Regions from separate parts of the Tissierella carlieri genome, predicted to be linked through region 2. Evidence: riboswitches for the same ligand, from Rfam matches in the RefSeq annotation. Region 2 holds a riboswitch; the other holds the start of a gene.

Region 1 (9,394 bases), on a different contig from region 2:
GTATATGCCCCACAATCAACATAGTATAGACATTCTAATGCCTTAATTTTACCATCATTTGTTGCCCCTAATTTAAGCTTAGCTTTAGTTCCAATATTAGATGGCCAAGTGGATATATCTTCTTCCCTAGGGCTTGCCATTCTAACCATTCTACCGCCAACTGCGGAAGAGGCAAGATATGCAAGAAATTCCATTTGTACACTAGCCTTCCCGCCAAATCCACCTCCTACTAATGGAACACGAACTATAACATTACCCTCAGAGCTTTGATATTGAGTACTTATTTCTTCTTTAACTGCAAAGGGACCTTGTGTTGATGTGTGTATAATTGTATTTCCATTTGGTAATATCTGAGCATTAGAATTTCTAGTTTCCATAGCTAAGTGGTCTGACTGTGGAAGGAAAAATTCAGATTCAATAACAATATCAGACTCTCCCCAAGCAACCTCCATATTGCCTTTTCTTATCTTCACATGATCTGCTATATTTGTATGAGATACAGGATATACTCGAGTATCAGGACAATAATAATATCCTAGATTTTCATGTACAAGAGGAGCATTTGGCTTTAAGGCATCAGATATGGAATTAACTATAGGTAGTGGTTCATATTCTATTTTAATAAGTTTTAGAGCTTTCGCAGCTTCTTGTTCGCTATTTGCTACAACTATTGCCACAGGCTCACCAAAATATCTAACTTTATCCTTTGCAATAGGTGGTCTATCATTGATAATAGATCCAACTAATACAGGTGTATAATCACCAGTAATTATGGCTTGAACACCTTTTGACTTTAAAGCTTCTTCAATATTGATGGATTTTATAATGGCATGGGCATGAGTGCTTGTTAATATTCTTCCATGTAAAGTTTCAGGAGTTAAGGTGTCGCCATTGTACTTTCCAGTACCTGTAACTTTATCCCAAGCTTCTTTTCGTATGGTGCTGACTCCGATCCTTTTCATATTGGGCATAGAACTTTCCTCCTACTTATGTAAAATTATTATTACTAAAATATTATTGCCATGTAAAGTTAAAGTATTCAAAAGTCTATGATTTCAACTACCCTTGAAAATAAAAAGTTTTTATTAAAACATTAATTTAGTAACTTCTTTTAAATTTATTGAGGTTAAGCTCTTTTCAAAGAATCAGAGACAAGTTGAAGCTTTCCTAATGGGTTATAAAAAATGCAATTGAATAACTAGATATTCGTATAAAAGAATAAGTATTAAACATAATAAGTATAGAACTATATAAGCATAGAATTATGAAAAGGAGGTAAATGTATGGAAACAAATGAAACTTTCCAAGAGATAAAAGAAAGGTTTATAGCTGCAGACTTGGATACAAAAATTGAAATATATACAACTGTTCAAGGCTTATCAGTGGAACAATATAAAGAGCTACTCAGGGTTTTTCCAATAAAATATTTAGATAAATTGGAAAAGGCGATGTCATAATTTTAGGAGGATTGAGGGATTATATTTTCTTCAATCCTTTTTATTTGTAATAAAAATATGATATTATATATAAAACATATTATGCAGGAGGAATGGAATTGAAAAAGATACTACTGATTTTATTAGTTATTTCTCTATCTTTATCATGTCTTTTAATAGCAGCAGAGCAGCATATATTTGATATAAAACATTATAGGAGGGCTTATTTTGCACATGATATTCTACAAGTTACCGGAAAAGAATATTTTCAACTTGAAAGTATAACTAATGATATATTCATTTATTTAAGGGGAAAGGCTGGAGATGAAATCCTAGAGCCTAATTTTAATCAACGAGAAATACTACATATGAGAGATGTGCAAGTCTTATTTAAATATGGATTTATATTAAAATATATAGCTATTATATTATCCATTGGACTAATAATTTATTTTGTATTGATAGGAGAGACAAAATTAGTAGGAAAGTGGATTTATAAAGGTCTTTTTGTTAATTTGATTTTTATTGGTATTCTCGGGATCATGATATACTTTGATTTCACTAAGTACTTTACTTATTTTCATTATATATTTTTTACGAATGATCTTTGGTTATTAGATCCTCAAACTGATTTGCTAATACAAATGTTACCTGAAGAATTTTTTAGTTCTATAGCAACTAGTATAGGGTTATCTTTTTTAGGTTTTGTGGCAACAATACAAGGTATAGGATATGCTGCAACTAAGAAAGGGAGAGAGAAAAATGAAAAAGGATTTAAGTTATTTAAAAGAGAATCGTAAAGATAAGGAAGAACAGAGAGTATTAAATAATTTTTATACTAAGCAGATAAAAAAAGGTAAAACTACTCGGGCAGACATTATGGATAAAATATCTTTAGGAGTAGGCATTTTAATCCTTTTAGTTTTAATACTAAATAGATTAATAAATAATTTTATCATTTCTTTAATATTATCATTTGTTATTGCAATGTTTATGGGTATATATATAAAAAAAATAAGCCTAGAAATTAGGCGTAAAAAAATAGAAGAATTTAAAAATGAGTATAAAATAAAACTTGAAGAAGAAAAAGTATTGTCAGCTGACGAGGATATAGAGGACTATATTATAAATAGATATTATGAAAAAAAATCAGAGTTAAAATCAAGCTTCAATTTTCTAAGTAAAGATAAAATATTTAAATTATATTTTTTATTTATTGTGTTTTATATCACTGCTTATTTTTCTACTTACCCAACATATTATAAAGTAATGGGTGTAATTTCTTTTCTTATGGCAAGTTTTATAGGATCTTATAATTTAACTGAGTATATTAGGAAGAAGGACAATAAAGATTTACTTAGCAGAGATAATGATGTATAATAATGTGTAGTTAGTAAGACAGAGTAGGTAAAGAGCGTTAAGTGTTAAGGGATGGGAAGTTGCCCTTAAACGAAGGATTAAATTCTGCGATTCTTTACCGCGTCCGCTGGACCATTAAAGAATCCTCTCATCTTTAGTGTGACAGTTGCTGTCACTAACAAGAGAAAGGAGGATACAAATGAAAAATGGTAAAAGAATAGACACAAGGATACTAACACAATCAGCTTTTCTAGTGGCGTTGTCAATTGCATTGACAAGATTTGCATCTATTATGGTGCTTCCGACTTTGAGAATAGGCTTTGGAGAGTTACCAATAATGTTGAGTGGAATGTTATTTGGACCAATAGTTGGGGGAATATCTGGAGCAGCTGCAGATCTAATAGGTATTATGGTTAATCCTCAAGGACCACCTCATTTTGGATTCACTTTAAGTTCTATGTTATGGGGTATAATACCAGGGCTTTATGTTCTCTATTTCAGAAGAAAAGATACAAAGAGCAATCCATTCTCGATACTAAGAGTTTTTGCTATGGTTAGCACATGTTATATAATAATATCTTTGGGTTTAAATACTTACTGGCTATCTCAGTTATATAACAAAGGTATTATTGTGATACTACCAAGTAGAATTCTAACAGCTTTAGTTAATATACCAATTCAAAGTATGATTATCACTTACTTGATAAAATATCTTAAAAACATTGTAGCATTCTAGGAGGTTTAAATGAAAAAAGTATTAGCTTTAGTTGGTAGTCCTAGGAAAGGAAAAAATACAGATAACTTATTAGAATTTTTATTAGATGGAATTAGAGAAAATGATTATGAAATTAACAAAATATATTTAATTGATAAAAAAATAAATCCTTGTACTGGATGCGATTATTGCGGAAAGATAGAAGCCTGTGTAAGTAAAGACGATATGAGTTCTATTTATGAAGGCTTTGATAATAGTGATATAATAATATTAGCAGCACCTATTTATTTTAACTCAGTAAATGGGGTGACAAAAAATATGATAGATAGATGCCAAAAATATTGGTCCTTAAAATACTCTTTAGGTAAGCAGTACAAGCGAAATGAAGAGAGGACAGGTGTGTTTTTAGCTACAGGCGGAGCTCCCTTTGCATATAATCAGTTTAATGGCTCTATAGCTGTGATGGACTATTTTTTTAAGGCTATAAATGCTAATTACAAAGGAAACTATTTTATATCTAATACAGATGAGGAGCCTGTAGATAAAAGATTAGATGTTAAGGAAGAATTATATGAAATAGGCAAAAATATTTGGAACATAAAAGACTTCTACCTTCACAGGTAGAAGTTTTTTATAACGAATAGGAAAGTTCTACTTTAATGTTTCATATCAAGAACTTGACCATAATGAATTTTAAGCAGATCACTTAAATTTTTGATTCCGGGCAAATCGCTTATGCATTGGTCAATAAAAGCATTCTCTAATATGACATTAAAAGCTTTTCTTATATAAGGAGGTGTAAAAAATGATAAGATTTTTAACGGCTGGCGAATCCCATGGTGAATCTCTTGTAGGCATAATTGATGGAATACCTGCTAATCTATATCTGGATATAGATTATATAAATAAAGACTTGAAAAGGAGGCAGATGGGGTTTGGTAGATCAGCTAGAATGCAAATAGAGAGTGATGAAGTAAATATATTATCAGGTGTAAGTAAAAATTTTACCACGGGAAGTCCTATTACTATATCCATTAAAAATAGAGGTACAAATATTGAGTTGGTAGAGGTTACCAAACCAAGGCCAGGTCATGGAGATTTAGCAGGTGCATTAAAATATAATCAAAAGGGTGGCAGGAATATTCTAGAGAGAGCATCGGCAAGAGAAACAGCTATGCGTGTAGCCTTAGGCAGTATCTGTAAACTCCTATTAAAAGAATTTAATATAAATATTTACAGTCATGTTATAAATATAGGTGGTGTAAATTCAAATATTGATTATTACAATGGCTTGGAAATTAGGGAGCTTACTGGAGTTGATCAGTCAAGTATTAGAGTAATTGATAAATGTTCTGAGAAGAAAATGATAAATAAAATCCAAGAAGCAAAAGAAGATGGAGACACATTAGGTGGGATTATAGAAATTATAGCCAGTAATATTCCTATAGGATTAGGTAGTCATGCTAATTGGGATACAAAACTAGATGGAAGACTGGCAGCAGCATGTATAAGTATACAGGGGATAAAAGGTATTGAATTTGGATTAGGGGGTATTGCAGCATCAGCCTTAGGGTCCAAATTTCATGATGAAATTCTCTACGATGATAATAGGTATAAGAGAAGAACAAATAATGCGGGGGGAATAGAAGCTGGTATATCAAACGGAGAAGATATAGTTATAAGGGCAGCTATGAAGCCAATACCTACTCTTAAGAGACCTTTAGAGACTGTGGATATGCTGACTAAAGAGAAAGCAATTGCACAATTTGAAAGGTCAGATACATGTGCAGTTCCTTCTGCTAGTATAGTTGCCGAGTCCATGGTAGCATATATATTAGCAGACGAATTAATTAAAAAATTTGGAGGAGATTTTTTAGAGGAGATTAAGATAAATTATAATAATTATCTTAAATATTTAGAAAGCAGGTAATGAAATGGTGTGGAAACAGGTAGATAATATATGGGAAGAATTATATCAATATTTGATTGATGATAATTTTATTCTTGTAACCGATGAGAATGTATATAATATATATAAAGAAGAATTAGAGAATTTATTAAAGGGGAGAGAAGAAATATATATAATTCCTTCAGGGGAAGCCAGCAAAAACCTAGAGGAATTATCCAATATATATAGTTTATTAATCCAAAGGAATATTGATAGAAAAGGTAGGATTCTTTGTCTAGGTGGTGGAGTGGTAGGGGATTTAGCAGGTTTTGCTGCTGCGACATACAAAAGAGGGATTGAATATGTTCAGATTCCTACAACTTTATTATCTCAAGTTGATAGCAGTATAGGAGGTAAGACGGGAATAGATTTTTCTGGCCATAAAAATATAATAGGTTCTTTCCATTTTCCTTTAATAACTTTAATTTGTACTTCCTTTATTCATACATTGCCAGAAAAAGAAATCACCTGTGGACTTGGAGAAATAATTAAATATGGCTTAATCCAGGATTATAATTTTTTTAAATATATAGAGAGAAATATGAATAAAGTTTATAGTAGAGATATGAAGGTACTCTCATTTATTATAGAAAAATCTATAAAAATAAAATTGTCTATGGTAGAGAAAGATAAATTAGATGCTGGTATTAGGCAAAACCTAAACTTTGGACATACTGTTGGTCATAGTATAGAATCTTTTTTTGGATATACAAAATATAATCATGGTGAGGCAGTTATACTTGGTATGATGTATGAAAGCAATATTGCCTATGAAAGAAATCTTATAGATAAGGAATATTATAATGAAATCATAAAAGTATTGAGTCCTTTAGTGGAACAAATAATCTTTAGTAATGATGAAATAAATATTCTTTTAGAATATATGAAGAACGATAAGAAAAATAAATATGGGAAGATTTCCTTTATTTTACCTGTAGGAAGGGGTAAAGTAAATATATTTTATGATGTAGAAGAAGAACTTATTATAAAAGCAATATTAAATGATTATAAAAAGGAATAATTTATGAGAATTTTCCTATGAGTTATAAAACCAGTTGAAAATAAATTTTTTATAGTTGAAAGGGTGTAGATTTTGAAGATAGAAGGAATAAAAGCTTTAAGAGGTGAAATAAAAATACCAGGTGATAAATCTATTTCTCATAGGGCGGTAATGCTTGGCTCCATTTCTAAAGGAGAAACGACTATTGAAAATGTTTTATTATCTGAAGATACTTTAAGAACAATTGAATGTTTTAGAGAAATGGGTATTAAAATAGATATCGATGGAAAAGAGAATAGGGTGAGAATTCAAGGCAAGGGGATATATAGCCTAGAAAAACCTAATAAACCTCTAGATTGTGGCAATTCAGGTACTACAATGAGGTTGTTAGCTGGAATACTAGGGGGGCAAAAATTTTCTTCAACTCTTATAGGAGATGATTCTTTAAGTAAACGACCAATGGATAGAATTATTATTCCCTTAACCAAAATGGGGGTAAATATTAAAGGGGAAGAAAATAAATATCCCCCACTTAGGATCTATCCTTCAGATGGATTGCAGGGAATTGAATATGAGTTACCTATTGCTAGTGCTCAAGTGAAGTCTTCTATTCTCCTTGCTTCTATTTACAGCAAAGGAAAGACTAAAGTTATAGAGAAAAAAACAACTAGAGATCATACCGAAAGAATGCTTGAATATTTTGGGCAAGGGGAGTTTAAAGGCAAGGAAATTTATGTTCCTGGAGATATTTCCTCTGCATCATTTTTTATAGTAGGAGCTAGTATAATTAAAGATTCCTCTATTGTCATTAAAGATGTGGGAATTAATCCTACGAGATCAGGGATTATTGATGTAATAAAGGCCATGGGAGGAAATCTCAGGATAGAAAATATAAGAACTATAAATAATGAGCCTATTGGAGATATACATGTTTCCTACTCTCCATTGAAAGGAATTAAATTAGATGAAAACATTATAGGAAGGTTAATTGATGAGATTCCTATAATAGCTGTAGCTGCTGCCTTTGCAGAAGGTACTACAATAATTAGAAATGCAGAAGAGCTTAAATATAAAGAAACTGATAGGATAAAGGCTATGGTTAATGAGCTGAGGAAAATGGGTGCTGACATTGAAGCGTTGTCAGATGGATTAATAGTAAATGGGAAAAAATCTTTAAATCCGACCAATGTGAATACTTATAATGATCATAGAATTGCAATGGCTCTATCTATAGCAGCCTTAAATATAATAGGAGAATCGAAGATTATAGATACTCAATGTGTAAATATATCATATCCTAATTTCTATGAGACCATGTGGGAGATATTGGAATAGTCTTTGATTTTTTTGGGACAAAGTTTTATAATAAATCTAGGATACATAATTTATAGGAGGATGAAGAAAAATGAGAACACAATTACCAATAGCTTTATCAAATAAACATATACATTTAAGCCAGAAAGATTTAGATATTTTATTTGGAGAAGGATATCAATTGACAAAGATGAAAGACTTATCTCAACCAGGGCAATATGCCTGTGATGAAAAGGTTGACGTTGTAGGACCGAAAGGCATATTAAAGGGCGTAAGAATATTAGGACCAGTTAGATCAAACACTCAATTTGAGTTATCAATATCAGATGCCTTTGCATTAGGTGTAAAACCAATGGTTAGAAATTCTGGTGATATTAAAGGTACTCCAGGGGCAAAACTTATTGGTCCAAAGGGTGAGGTCGAAATATCAGAAGGCATCATAGTAGCAGCAAGGCATATTCATATGCACACAAGTGATGGAGAAGAATTTGGGGTAGCAGATAAAGATATAGTAAGTATAAAAGTAGGTGGAGAAAGAGGTTTAGTATTTAATAATGTATTAGTTAGAGTATCTGAAGATTTTGCTCTTGAAATGCATGTTGATGTAGAAGAAGGAAATGCAGCAGGAATAAAGAATGGGGATTTGGTGGAGTTAGTCAAATAACTTTGGAGGTGACATGATGGTAAATATATTAGGAATGATAGATCATACTGTATTGAAGCCAGAAGCCACAAAAGATATGATTGAAACTTTATGTAAAGAAGCAATGGAAAATAATTTTGCTGCTGTATGTGTAAATCCTTATTATGTAAAATTTTGTAAGGATATTTTAAAGAATTCAAATGTAAAAGTGGCGACTGTTGTAGGATTTCCATTAGGTGCCAATACAAAAGAGGTTAAAGCTTTTGAAGCTATAGATGCAATAAACAATGGTGCTGATGAAATAGATATGGTAATTAATATAGGAGCTTTAAAGATAAAAGATTATAAAACTGTTAAAGATGATATAAAAGCTGTGGTGGAATCATCTAGAGGTAAAGCAATAGTAAAAGTAATAATAGAGACATGCCTTCTTACTGATGAAGAAAAAATTAAGGCCTGTGAATTTTCTATGGAAGCAGGAGCTGATTTTGTGAAAACATCAACGGGATTCTCCACAGGCGGTGCAACTGTAGAAGATGTAAGGTTGATGAAATCTGTAGTAGGAGATAAATTAGAAGTTAAGGCATCTGGAGGAGTTAGAGATTTGGAGTCCGCAAAGAAAATGATAGAAGCAGGTGCTACTAGATTGGGAACTAGCTCTGGTGTTAAAATAGCAAAAGAAATCTAAAAAAATAAATATTTTCCTTTTCTTGTTATAAAATTTGAAAATTATGAAAAACTATAATAAGAGGAGGGATAAATTGAAAAGATATTTATTATTTATATTAGCTTTAATGTTGTTTTTACAAATTGGCTGTAAGGCTGTTAAAGACGAAGAAATAGTTGAGATAGAGGAGCCGGAGGATACAGCAGTAGAAGTATCAATCGAAGATAAGATAATAATAGATAGGTCAGAAGATTTGGCGGATTATGTAGTTGAACTTTTTGGTATAGATGATGCAGCAACTATTATCTTCAA
Region 2 (9,394 bases):
ATAAAGCTGATGATTATGTAAAGGCTGACTACAATGTTTTGGAGAACAAAATCATGTCATCTACAAATGCCAGTGCATTGCCAATTGAAGAAGCTGCTGAGATTGGGGCCCAATATCTTTGGGATATGTTTCAGATTGATTTAGAGGGTAAGACAATTTATATGTCCTACTTCGTTGACCCTTCTGTTGCCAAAGCATACTGGAGTGGCGATATTATTGAAACGGGCAGTGATATTTCAGATGGACCACCAACTTACAGATTCGTCATCGAAGCTATATCTGGTAAAAGAAATTCTGTTTCAAAGCAATACGGAAGAAAAGAAACAACTGTACCTTTTAACTATCAAAAAGTTACAGAAGAGTACAGAGATAATTGTGATGAATACCTACAGTTAGCAAAGCAATTTACTGAAAAACATTTTGGAACTAAAGCAATTACAGCAGAGTTCAAAGATATAGCTGCATCTATCGATGGGAAAAGTATTCCAGCTGGAAAATCGCCTTCTGATGCAGATAGTGTTATAAGAGCCTATGAAATATTTGTTGTTGTCATTGTAACCGATGAGGAAGGACAGCAAACAGAAGTCACCATATCAACTGATAGCAAAAATCTCCAAACTATTAATACTATCGATCCTGATAGGAACAATGATGATAATTATCTTGGTTAATAAAAAAGGTTTTTAAGGGTTATTGGGTTATATATTATAATTAATTTATGATATGCTCTTTATTGTTTCAGTAAAAAACTATTGTATATTTTTATGGGAGTCAAAAAACTACATTTTACTTCTTAAATACTTAGGGAAATTACTAATCAAGGGTAGATATCCTTGACTTTAAGTAGTATAATATATTAATGAATCCCACTTTATTGTGGGATTTTTAGATTAAAATTTCAATTAAGGAGAGAAGTAGATGAATGAATTTTCAAGAACCGAGCTTTTGCTTGGAGTTGAAGGTGTAGATAAATTAAGAAACTCATTTGTTGCAGTATTTGGTATAGGTGGAGTTGGATCATTTACAGTAGAGGCTTTAGTAAGAAGTGGAGTAGGTAATATTGCCATAGTTGATGATGATAAGGTCTGCTTAACAAATATAAATAGACAGTTGATAGCAACAAGAAAGACTATAGGAAAACACAAGGTTGAGGTCATGAGAGATAGGATATTGGAAATAAATCCAAAAATTAATGTAGAGATACATCAGACCTTCTACACTGTAGATAATGCAGATGAGTTTGATCTATCTAAATATACTTATGTAGTAGATGCTATTGATACTGTCTCTTCAAAGTTAACTCTAATTGAGAAAGCAAAGAAATGTAACACTCCAATTATTAGTTGTATGGGCGCAGGAAATAAATTAGACCCAACTAGGTTTGAAGTAACTGATATATATAAGACAAGTATATGTCCTCTTGCCCGAACAATGCGTTCTGAGTTGAGAAAAAGAGATATTGATTCCTTAAAGGTGGTATATTCAAAGGAACCAGCATTAAAACCTATAGAAAACGAAGAAGATAACTGTAAAAATAAATGTGTTTGTCCTCCAGGTACAGCTCGTAAATGTACTATTAGAAGGCAAATCCCGGGAAGTGTATCATTTGTTCCATCTGTAGCAGGTTTAATTATTGCTGGAGAAGTAATAAAGGATATCATTGAATTATAAAGAAAATAAGATATTAATTGTTAATGATAATTTAATATAGTATTAGAATAAAATTTGTTAGAGCAACTATTTATTTAGTTGCTCTTTTTGTATTTAAAATTAATAAGAAAATAATTAAAGTAGGTACGTGGTTAGAAGAAATTCATAATCCTTTATAAATTTCTCTAGAGATGAAAAAAATATCTATAAATTAGCTTATAAATGCAAATACTGTTTAGAAAATACTAAATGATTGTAATCATTACTATATAGGGAGATGAAAATATGAATGAAGAAAGGAAAAATAAAAGGAAAAAAAGGTTTGAATTTCCCACAGCCTTTACAGTTTTATTTATAATTCTAATACTTGCTGCTATATTAACTTATATAGTTCCAGCAGGATTTTATTCAAAATTACAATATGATTCAGATCAGAATGTTTTTTTGGCAGAAAATCATCAGGGGGAAATAAACACACTTCCGGCGACCCAAGAAACACTAAATACCTTAAACATTAGGATGGATATTAGTAAGTTTACAGATGGTAGTATTAAAAAACCTATAGCCATACCAGATACTTATCAGACTATACCACAGTCGCCACAAGGAGTTTTAGCAGTTATCATGTCACCTATTGAAGGTATTATGGATACTGTTGATATTATGGTTTTTGTCTTAATCTTAGGAGGAATTATAGGTTTAGTTAATAAGACTGGAACATTCGATGCAGGGATTGCGGCCCTATCAAAGAGAACAAAGGGAAAAGAGTTTTTATTAGTAGTGTTTGTTACATCACTAATAGCCTTAGGAGGAACTACCTTTGGATTAGCGGAAGAAACAATTGCTTTATATCCTATACTTATGCCTATATTTGTAGCTAGTGGATATGATGCTATAGTTTGTATTGCAGCAATATATATGGGATCTTCAATTGGGTCCATGTATTCAACTGTAAATCCTTTTTCAGTAGTTATTGCCTCAAATGCTGCTGGAATTTCATTTAATGAAGGGCTTACATTCCGTATTATAGCTTTAGTGTTGGCTACTATAATAACTTTAATATATATCTACTACTATGCCAGAAAAGTAAAGAGAAATCCAAAGGATTCTTTAATATATGAGGATATGGAAAAGATAGAGGAAAGATTTTTGAAAAATTATGACCCTAAGAATGTAGCTCCCTTTAATTGGAGAAGAATCCTGATACTTGTTATATTTTTAGGTGCATTTCCGTTTATGATTTGGGGAGTTTCTAGAGGTGGATGGTGGTTCCCAGAAATGGCGGCATTATTTTTAGCAGTAGCTATTGTCATAGTGTTCTTGTCAGGACTATCAGAAAAAGAAGCTATTAATACATTTATAAATGGTGCAGCAGACTTAGTAGGTGTTGCACTTATAATAGGAGTTGCAAGAGCAATTAATATTGTAATGGATAATGGAATGATATCTGATACATTGCTATTCTATACATCATCTATCATTAGAAATATGAATGGTGGTATTTTTGCAGTAGTTCAGATGATACTCTTTAGTTTTCTAGGATTTTTTATACCATCTTCATCAGGGTTAGCCACACTCTCTATGCCTATAATGGCTCCACTGGCAGATACAGTAGGAGTATCTAGGGATATTGTAGTTACGGCATATAACTGGGGTCAAGGTTGGATGGCATTTATTACACCAACAGGGTTAATTTTGGCAACACTAGAAATGGTAGATGTAACATATAATAAATGGCTAAAGTTTATACTGCCACTAATGGGAATAATCGGAGTATTCTCTATGATAATGCTTATTATACAAACATTACTATAAGATTGCTTTAATCGAAAGGATGATTATATGGATAGAATCGTTGAAAGATTTAAAAAGTATATTGCTATAGATACGAAATCTGATGAAAATAGTAGTACCTGTCCTAGCACTCCAGGTCAATTGGAGCTAGGTGCTTTATTAGCGGATGAGCTAAAGGAATTGGGACTTGAAGATGTTAAGCAGGATGAAAATGGATATGTATATGCTACTCTCAAATCTAATACTGATAAGAAAGTACCGACTATAGGATTTATCTCCCACTTAGATACCAGTCCAGATTTAGATGGTAAATGTACGAACCCAAAGATTTTCACATATGAGGGCGGAGATATAGAATTAAATGAACAATATAGTATAACTATAAAAGAATTTCCTTTCCTAAGAAGTCTTATAGGTAAGGAACTTATTACAACAGATGGAACAACTCTATTAGGAGCTGATGATAAGGCTGGAATTTCTGCAATTATGGATGCAATAGAATATTTGATCAAACATCAAGAAATAAAACATGGAGATATTAAGATTGGATTTACACCAGATGAAGAAATTGGAAGAGGAGCAGATTTATTTGATATAAAGAACTTTAAAGCAGACTTTGGATATACTGTTGATGGGGGTCATGTAGGTGAACTGGAATATGAAAATTTTAATGCTGCAAGTGTGAAGATAGAAATCCAAGGAAAAAACGTACATCCAGGTACGGCAAAAAATATTATGGTAAATTCACTTAGAATAGCCATGGAAATTGAATCCATGCTGCCAGTAAATGAAAAACCAGAATATACAGAGGGCTATGAAGGATTTTATTTATTAGATGAAATAACTGGAAGCATAGACCATACAGTTATTAGCTATATTATTAGAGATCACTGTAAGGATAGGTTTGATAAGAAGAAGGAAGATTTTAGAAAGATAATAAATTTCTTAAATGATAAGTATGGAAATATAATTACTATAGAGATTAAAGATAGCTATTATAATATGAAAGAAAAAATCGAACCACATATGGAAATCATTGAACTTGCTAAAAGGTCTATGATAGAATTAGGAATTCAGCCAATTATTCAACCTATTAGAGGGGGAACTGATGGGGCGAGGCTTTCCTATATGGGTCTTCCGTGCCCTAATATCTTTACGGGAGGTTATAATTTTCATGGAAGATTTGAGTTTATCCCAACAGAATCAATGAAGCTAGCATCACAGTTAATTGTAAAAATTGTTGAAAATAACGCAAAATAATCAAGTAAAGGGTAGTCAATTAATATAAAAAATCAAAGATGTGAAGAAAATAAAGTTTTCACATCTTTGATTTTTTAAAATTATATTATTACCTAAAATCAAATTGCTTTATTATTATATCATTTATTGCCTTTAACAGTATTGCATATACAGGAATTGAAAGTGCTTGTTTAATACCAGCTTTCCACATATAGAACCATATAGTATTTCTACCAAAAAGTAAAGATGTGAATATAGGTACCACTATTACAGAAGTTATGGTTTGCCCAACAAAAACTCCAATAAAGATTTTCCATAGTTTATAATCTGGATATTTATCTCCTAGAAATCTTGTTACAAGTATTGGTATTGCTCCAGTTAAAGCTGATGTTAAAGTAAATAAGGGATTAAATGACCCTGTTGAAGATGGTCTAATTAGAAAGCCTACTACATCAGCTAATCCTCCAACTATAAATCCCATTAAAGGCCCAAGGGCATAGCCTGAAAATATTATAGGAAATCCTCCAAAACTTATGCTTCCTATTCTCATGGTGTTGATGGCTACGGATAGTGCTACAAATATAGCTCCGTAAGCGATTTTTTTTGTTGTAAAACGACTTTCTTTAATCATTAAAAAAACTCCTTTCTTTTATGACCTGCACATAAGAAAGAAGCCTTATGAGCAGTGAACGCGATAACAAACCGCAAGCATAGCTTTTCGTCTTGAGACAACGTTCCATTCTCAAACACTTAACGCTTGTTATCTACTCTGTCATATATTATTTTATTTTCCAAATTCTATAATAACATATATTAGAATTAATTTACAGATAATTTGTTTATTTATAGATTTTAATTTGCATGGACGAGATTTTAAATATCCAGTAATAAGGTGTTTTTACAGGATATTAATATTATAGTGAAGTTAATTTCCTATGGAAATTGTACATAAGGTAATTCTTGACTATGATCAGGATGGAATGCTTTGGAAAATTCTAATGGACCAAACAGCTTTTAATCTGGTTGTTCCTTAATCAGAACTGAAATTTTAATTACAAAATTTTCATATCCTACAACAGATAACTCATCTAAAACCGCATCTTCAAAAAAATATTCTGTTGGTTGTAGTTGATGCTGCTCTGTAAAGGTAAGTATTTTTTCATAAGTTTCTTCAATTGAGGAATAGCCATTTGTATGATATGCAGTTAAGTATCGACCTGCCTTTTTAAGATAAATATCAGCCTTTAGTAGTTGGGTAGAAACCTTTGTGTAGAAATAATCATAGGCATTAAAATCCATTTCAAGAATATTTGAACTATTAATCATCTGACCCACAGAATAAGGGATAAAGATATTATTTTCTATACAAGATTTTATGTGATTTGCAAAGGATATGAATACACTGCGTTCTCCTGTCCATGGTAGAGTAGGTGTCAAAAGCAATAACTCTTCCTTTTCTTCGGATATAGAAATATTTTTTGTATCTGCATTAAATAGAGATTTAGTAAGCTGTGATTTTTGTGAAATTAATTCCTTCATGGCAAGAAGCCGATCAATTTTTTTGTCAATTTCATCTTCCTGTTTATTTAATAAATCAATAAGTTTTTCTGGTCCCCGTATATCTAAATAAGCTTTAATTTCTTTCAATGGCATTCCCAATTCTTTTAATGCAGATATGACATAGAAAGGTTCAACTTGAAAAACAGAATAATATCTATATTCATTTTGTCCTTTTAGTTCTGGAGAAAATATGCCTATTTGGTCATAATGGAATAAAGTATGTTTTGTAACACCTACAATTTTTGCAAATTCTCCAGTTGTAAAGTAATTTTGTAAGTTTTTATTCATAAATAAAATCTCCTCTTGACTATCGGGTAACACTATACTTTATTATAATCAATGTTATATAAATTATCAATAGGAGGAAATCACCATGAAAAATTCGATAGATAAGGAATTTAATTTCTATTCACTTTTTAAATTTGCCCTTCCAACTATAGTGATGATAGTTTTTATGTCATTGTATACAATTGTTGATGGATTATTTGTATCTCGTTTTGTTGGAACAACAGCATTATCAGCAGTTAATATTGTATATCCAATTTATAATGTAATTATTGCCATAGGGCTCATGTTTGCTACGGGAGGAAGTGCAGTGATTGCTAAAAAAATGGGAGAAGGGGAAAGTCAAGCTGCAAGAGAAAACTTTAGTTTGATTGTTTTAGTTGGTGTTATGATAGGTTTGATTATTTTGGTATTAGGTATTGCTTTTATTAAACCCCTAGTAGTTTTATTAGGAGCCAATGAAGTAGTACTTCAGCTATGCCTTGACTATGGGAGAACATTTTTATTTTTTACTCCCCTTGCCATACTTCAAATGCTGTTTCAATGTTTTTTTGTTACTGCTGGAAAACCTGAGCTTGGACTTATAATGACTATTGTTGGTGGTTGTACAAACATTGTACTTGATTATATCTTTATTGTTCCAATGCAAATGGGTATTGTAGGTGCTGCAATTGCTACTGGAATCGGTATTACAATTCCAGCTGTTTTTGGGGTACTCTATTTTACTTTCCTCAGAAAGGGAACATTATATTTTGTAAAACCAAAGCTAGATAAAAAAGTTCTATGGGACAGCTGCTTTAACGGTTCATCTGAAATGGTGAGCAATATTGCACTTGCTGTGGTTACCTTTTTATATAATATAATAATGATGAAGTATTTAGGAGAAAATGGTGTTGCAGCAATTACTATTATGTTATATGCTCAATTCTTATTAAATGCTGTATTTATGGGATTTTCAATGGGTGTAGCTCCAGTTATTAGTTTTAATTATGGAAGCCAAAATATAATACAAATTAAAAAGATTTTTCGATACTGTATAACTTTCATTGTGGCAAGCTCGATTATATCCTATGCTGTTGCGGCGTTATCTGCACCATTACTCGTTCAACTGTTTGTTCCTAAAAACAGTGTAGTATATAATATTACTATAGAAAAATTTTATATTTTTAGTATCAATTTTCTCTTTGCAGGAATAAACATATTTACATCGGCTATGTTTACTGCATTTTCAAATGGTAGGGTTTCAGCAATTGTTTCTTTTATGAGAACTTTCGTATTTATTACAGCAGGACTTATTATATTGCCATTAATTTGGGGTGTAGAGGGTGTATGGTACGCTATGACCATAGCTGAATTCTTGGCTATGATAATGTGTATTATATATTTGGCTGTTTTTAGAAAAGATTATCATTATGCTTAAATATTAGAGTAATATAAAGATTTTATTTATGGTAACGTAAGTCATGGAGTTAGGGGCTACAAATAGATTATGACTTAGAGGGATATTAAAAATATATGTATTTTCAAGGGAAGTCTTTTGACTTCCCTTGATTCGATTTTAAAAGAGAATGTACATAACCATTATTATAATTTTTTATTTTATTTGAACATTTGAAACTATATTTGATTTATGAATAATACTCTAACTATCAAACTTCTGATATAATTATGATTCTATATTCGTAAAAATTAATGAGAATCGAATTTCAAGTTTTTACAGCCTAGTTCTTTTTTTCATCATAAACTTATGGGATTCCCTAGTAAAACCATATTGCTCATATAATCCGTGGGCGTCTTGAGTCGCTAGAATACCTAGCAATCCTTCTAATTCTTTAGTTGTCATAATATTTTCCATCAGTTTTTTTCCTAAACCATTGTTTCGATGATTTATGTCAACTATTATGTCACAAATCCAATAAACTGTAGAGTAATCTGTAACCACTCTACCAAATCCAACTAATTTGCCATTCTGGTATACTCCATAACAGATCGAATTTTCAATAGATTTAAATATTGTTTCTTCAGTTCTGTCATTAGCCCAATAAGATTGTTTTAATAATGATTTTACTGATTCAATATTTAATTTTGACTTATCTGTAGAGATATAATATTCAAAGTTGTTCATTTTATTACCTCCATAATTTTAATGATAATTTACCTAATAGCAGATAGGTTATTTAAATTTTATAGTTGAATCAGATTCTAGAATAAGTTCAAGAGAATTGCATAAGTTATCGATTTCTTCACTTTTAATTATTAATGGAGCATAGAAATGTAGATAATTATAAACATCTGAATATCCAATGAAAAAACCTCTTTCGAGAAGGACTTTAAATACTTCTGATGCTTTATGTCTTTTATCAAGAACCGCAACGTTCATCATTCCTCTTCCACGTACTTCCATTATTCCACCTGTACGTTCACCTATTTCAGCTAGTTTATGACGAAAATATTCTCCTATTTTATTTCCGTATTCAACGAGATTTTCATTTAACATGACTTCAATTACTTTCCTTGCTACCATACAACCTAGAGGGTCGTCCGTATGGGATTGAACGTATCTAAAATCTATTGACTCTACTATCTCTGCCAACTCTGAATGAACCAGCAAGCCGCTTATAGGATAGCCGTTTCCAAGACCTTTACCCACTGCAATAAAATCAGGAGAACTTGATTCACAGTCAAAGACCTTATAGTGTTGAAATCCAAACCATTTACCAGTTCTGCCGAAGCCTGTCGTAACTTCATTTGCTATAACAAAGCCTCCTGAATTTCTAATATTTTTAACTAAAAATGTGATTAGCTTATCTGGTGGACATAGGACAAGACCCCCTGAATTTCCAGATTCAAAAACAAATGCAGCCAT

What was found. A riboswitch is a leader RNA that binds a small molecule or an ion and turns the genes downstream of it on or off. The one in region 2 is predicted to bind tetrahydrofolate.
Region 1: it holds a riboswitch for tetrahydrofolate, as region 2 does, so the genes downstream of both, KQI38_RS16080 (folate family ECF transporter S component) here and KQI38_RS18450 (folate family ECF transporter S component) in region 2, are expected to answer to the same signal.

Annotation. Positions count from the first base shown of each region.
Region 1 is NZ_JAHLOH010000046.1:26,525-35,918, reverse strand. Features, by position in the region: gene KQI38_RS16100 (xanthine dehydrogenase family protein molybdopterin-binding subunit) at 1-971, opposite strand, end outside; gene KQI38_RS16095 (hypothetical protein) at 1,284-1,457, shown strand; gene KQI38_RS16090 (TIGR01906 family membrane protein) at 1,556-2,236, shown strand; gene KQI38_RS16085 (hypothetical protein) at 2,199-2,816, shown strand; THF riboswitch at 2,834-2,927, shown strand; gene KQI38_RS16080 (folate family ECF transporter S component) at 2,995-3,531, shown strand; gene KQI38_RS16075 (flavodoxin family protein) at 3,541-4,134, shown strand; gene aroC (chorismate synthase) at 4,316-5,440, shown strand; gene aroB (3-dehydroquinate synthase) at 5,445-6,479, shown strand; gene aroA (3-phosphoshikimate 1-carboxyvinyltransferase) at 6,552-7,793, shown strand; gene pduL (phosphate propanoyltransferase) at 7,864-8,436, shown strand; gene deoC (deoxyribose-phosphate aldolase) at 8,453-9,103, shown strand; gene KQI38_RS16045 (YhcN/YlaJ family sporulation lipoprotein) at 9,177-9,394, shown strand, end outside.
Region 2 is NZ_JAHLOH010000050.1:51,524-60,917, reverse strand. Features, by position in the region: gene KQI38_RS18470 (hypothetical protein) at 1-671, shown strand, start outside; gene KQI38_RS18465 (tRNA threonylcarbamoyladenosine dehydratase) at 919-1,671, shown strand; gene KQI38_RS18460 (YfcC family protein) at 1,936-3,465, shown strand; gene pepT (peptidase T) at 3,493-4,704, shown strand; gene KQI38_RS18450 (folate family ECF transporter S component) at 4,793-5,314, opposite strand; THF riboswitch at 5,365-5,457, opposite strand; gene KQI38_RS18445 (MerR family transcriptional regulator) at 5,698-6,531, opposite strand; gene KQI38_RS18440 (MATE family efflux transporter) at 6,617-7,948, shown strand; gene KQI38_RS18435 (GNAT family N-acetyltransferase) at 8,243-8,653, opposite strand; gene KQI38_RS18430 (aminotransferase class III-fold pyridoxal phosphate-dependent enzyme) at 8,702-9,394, opposite strand, start outside.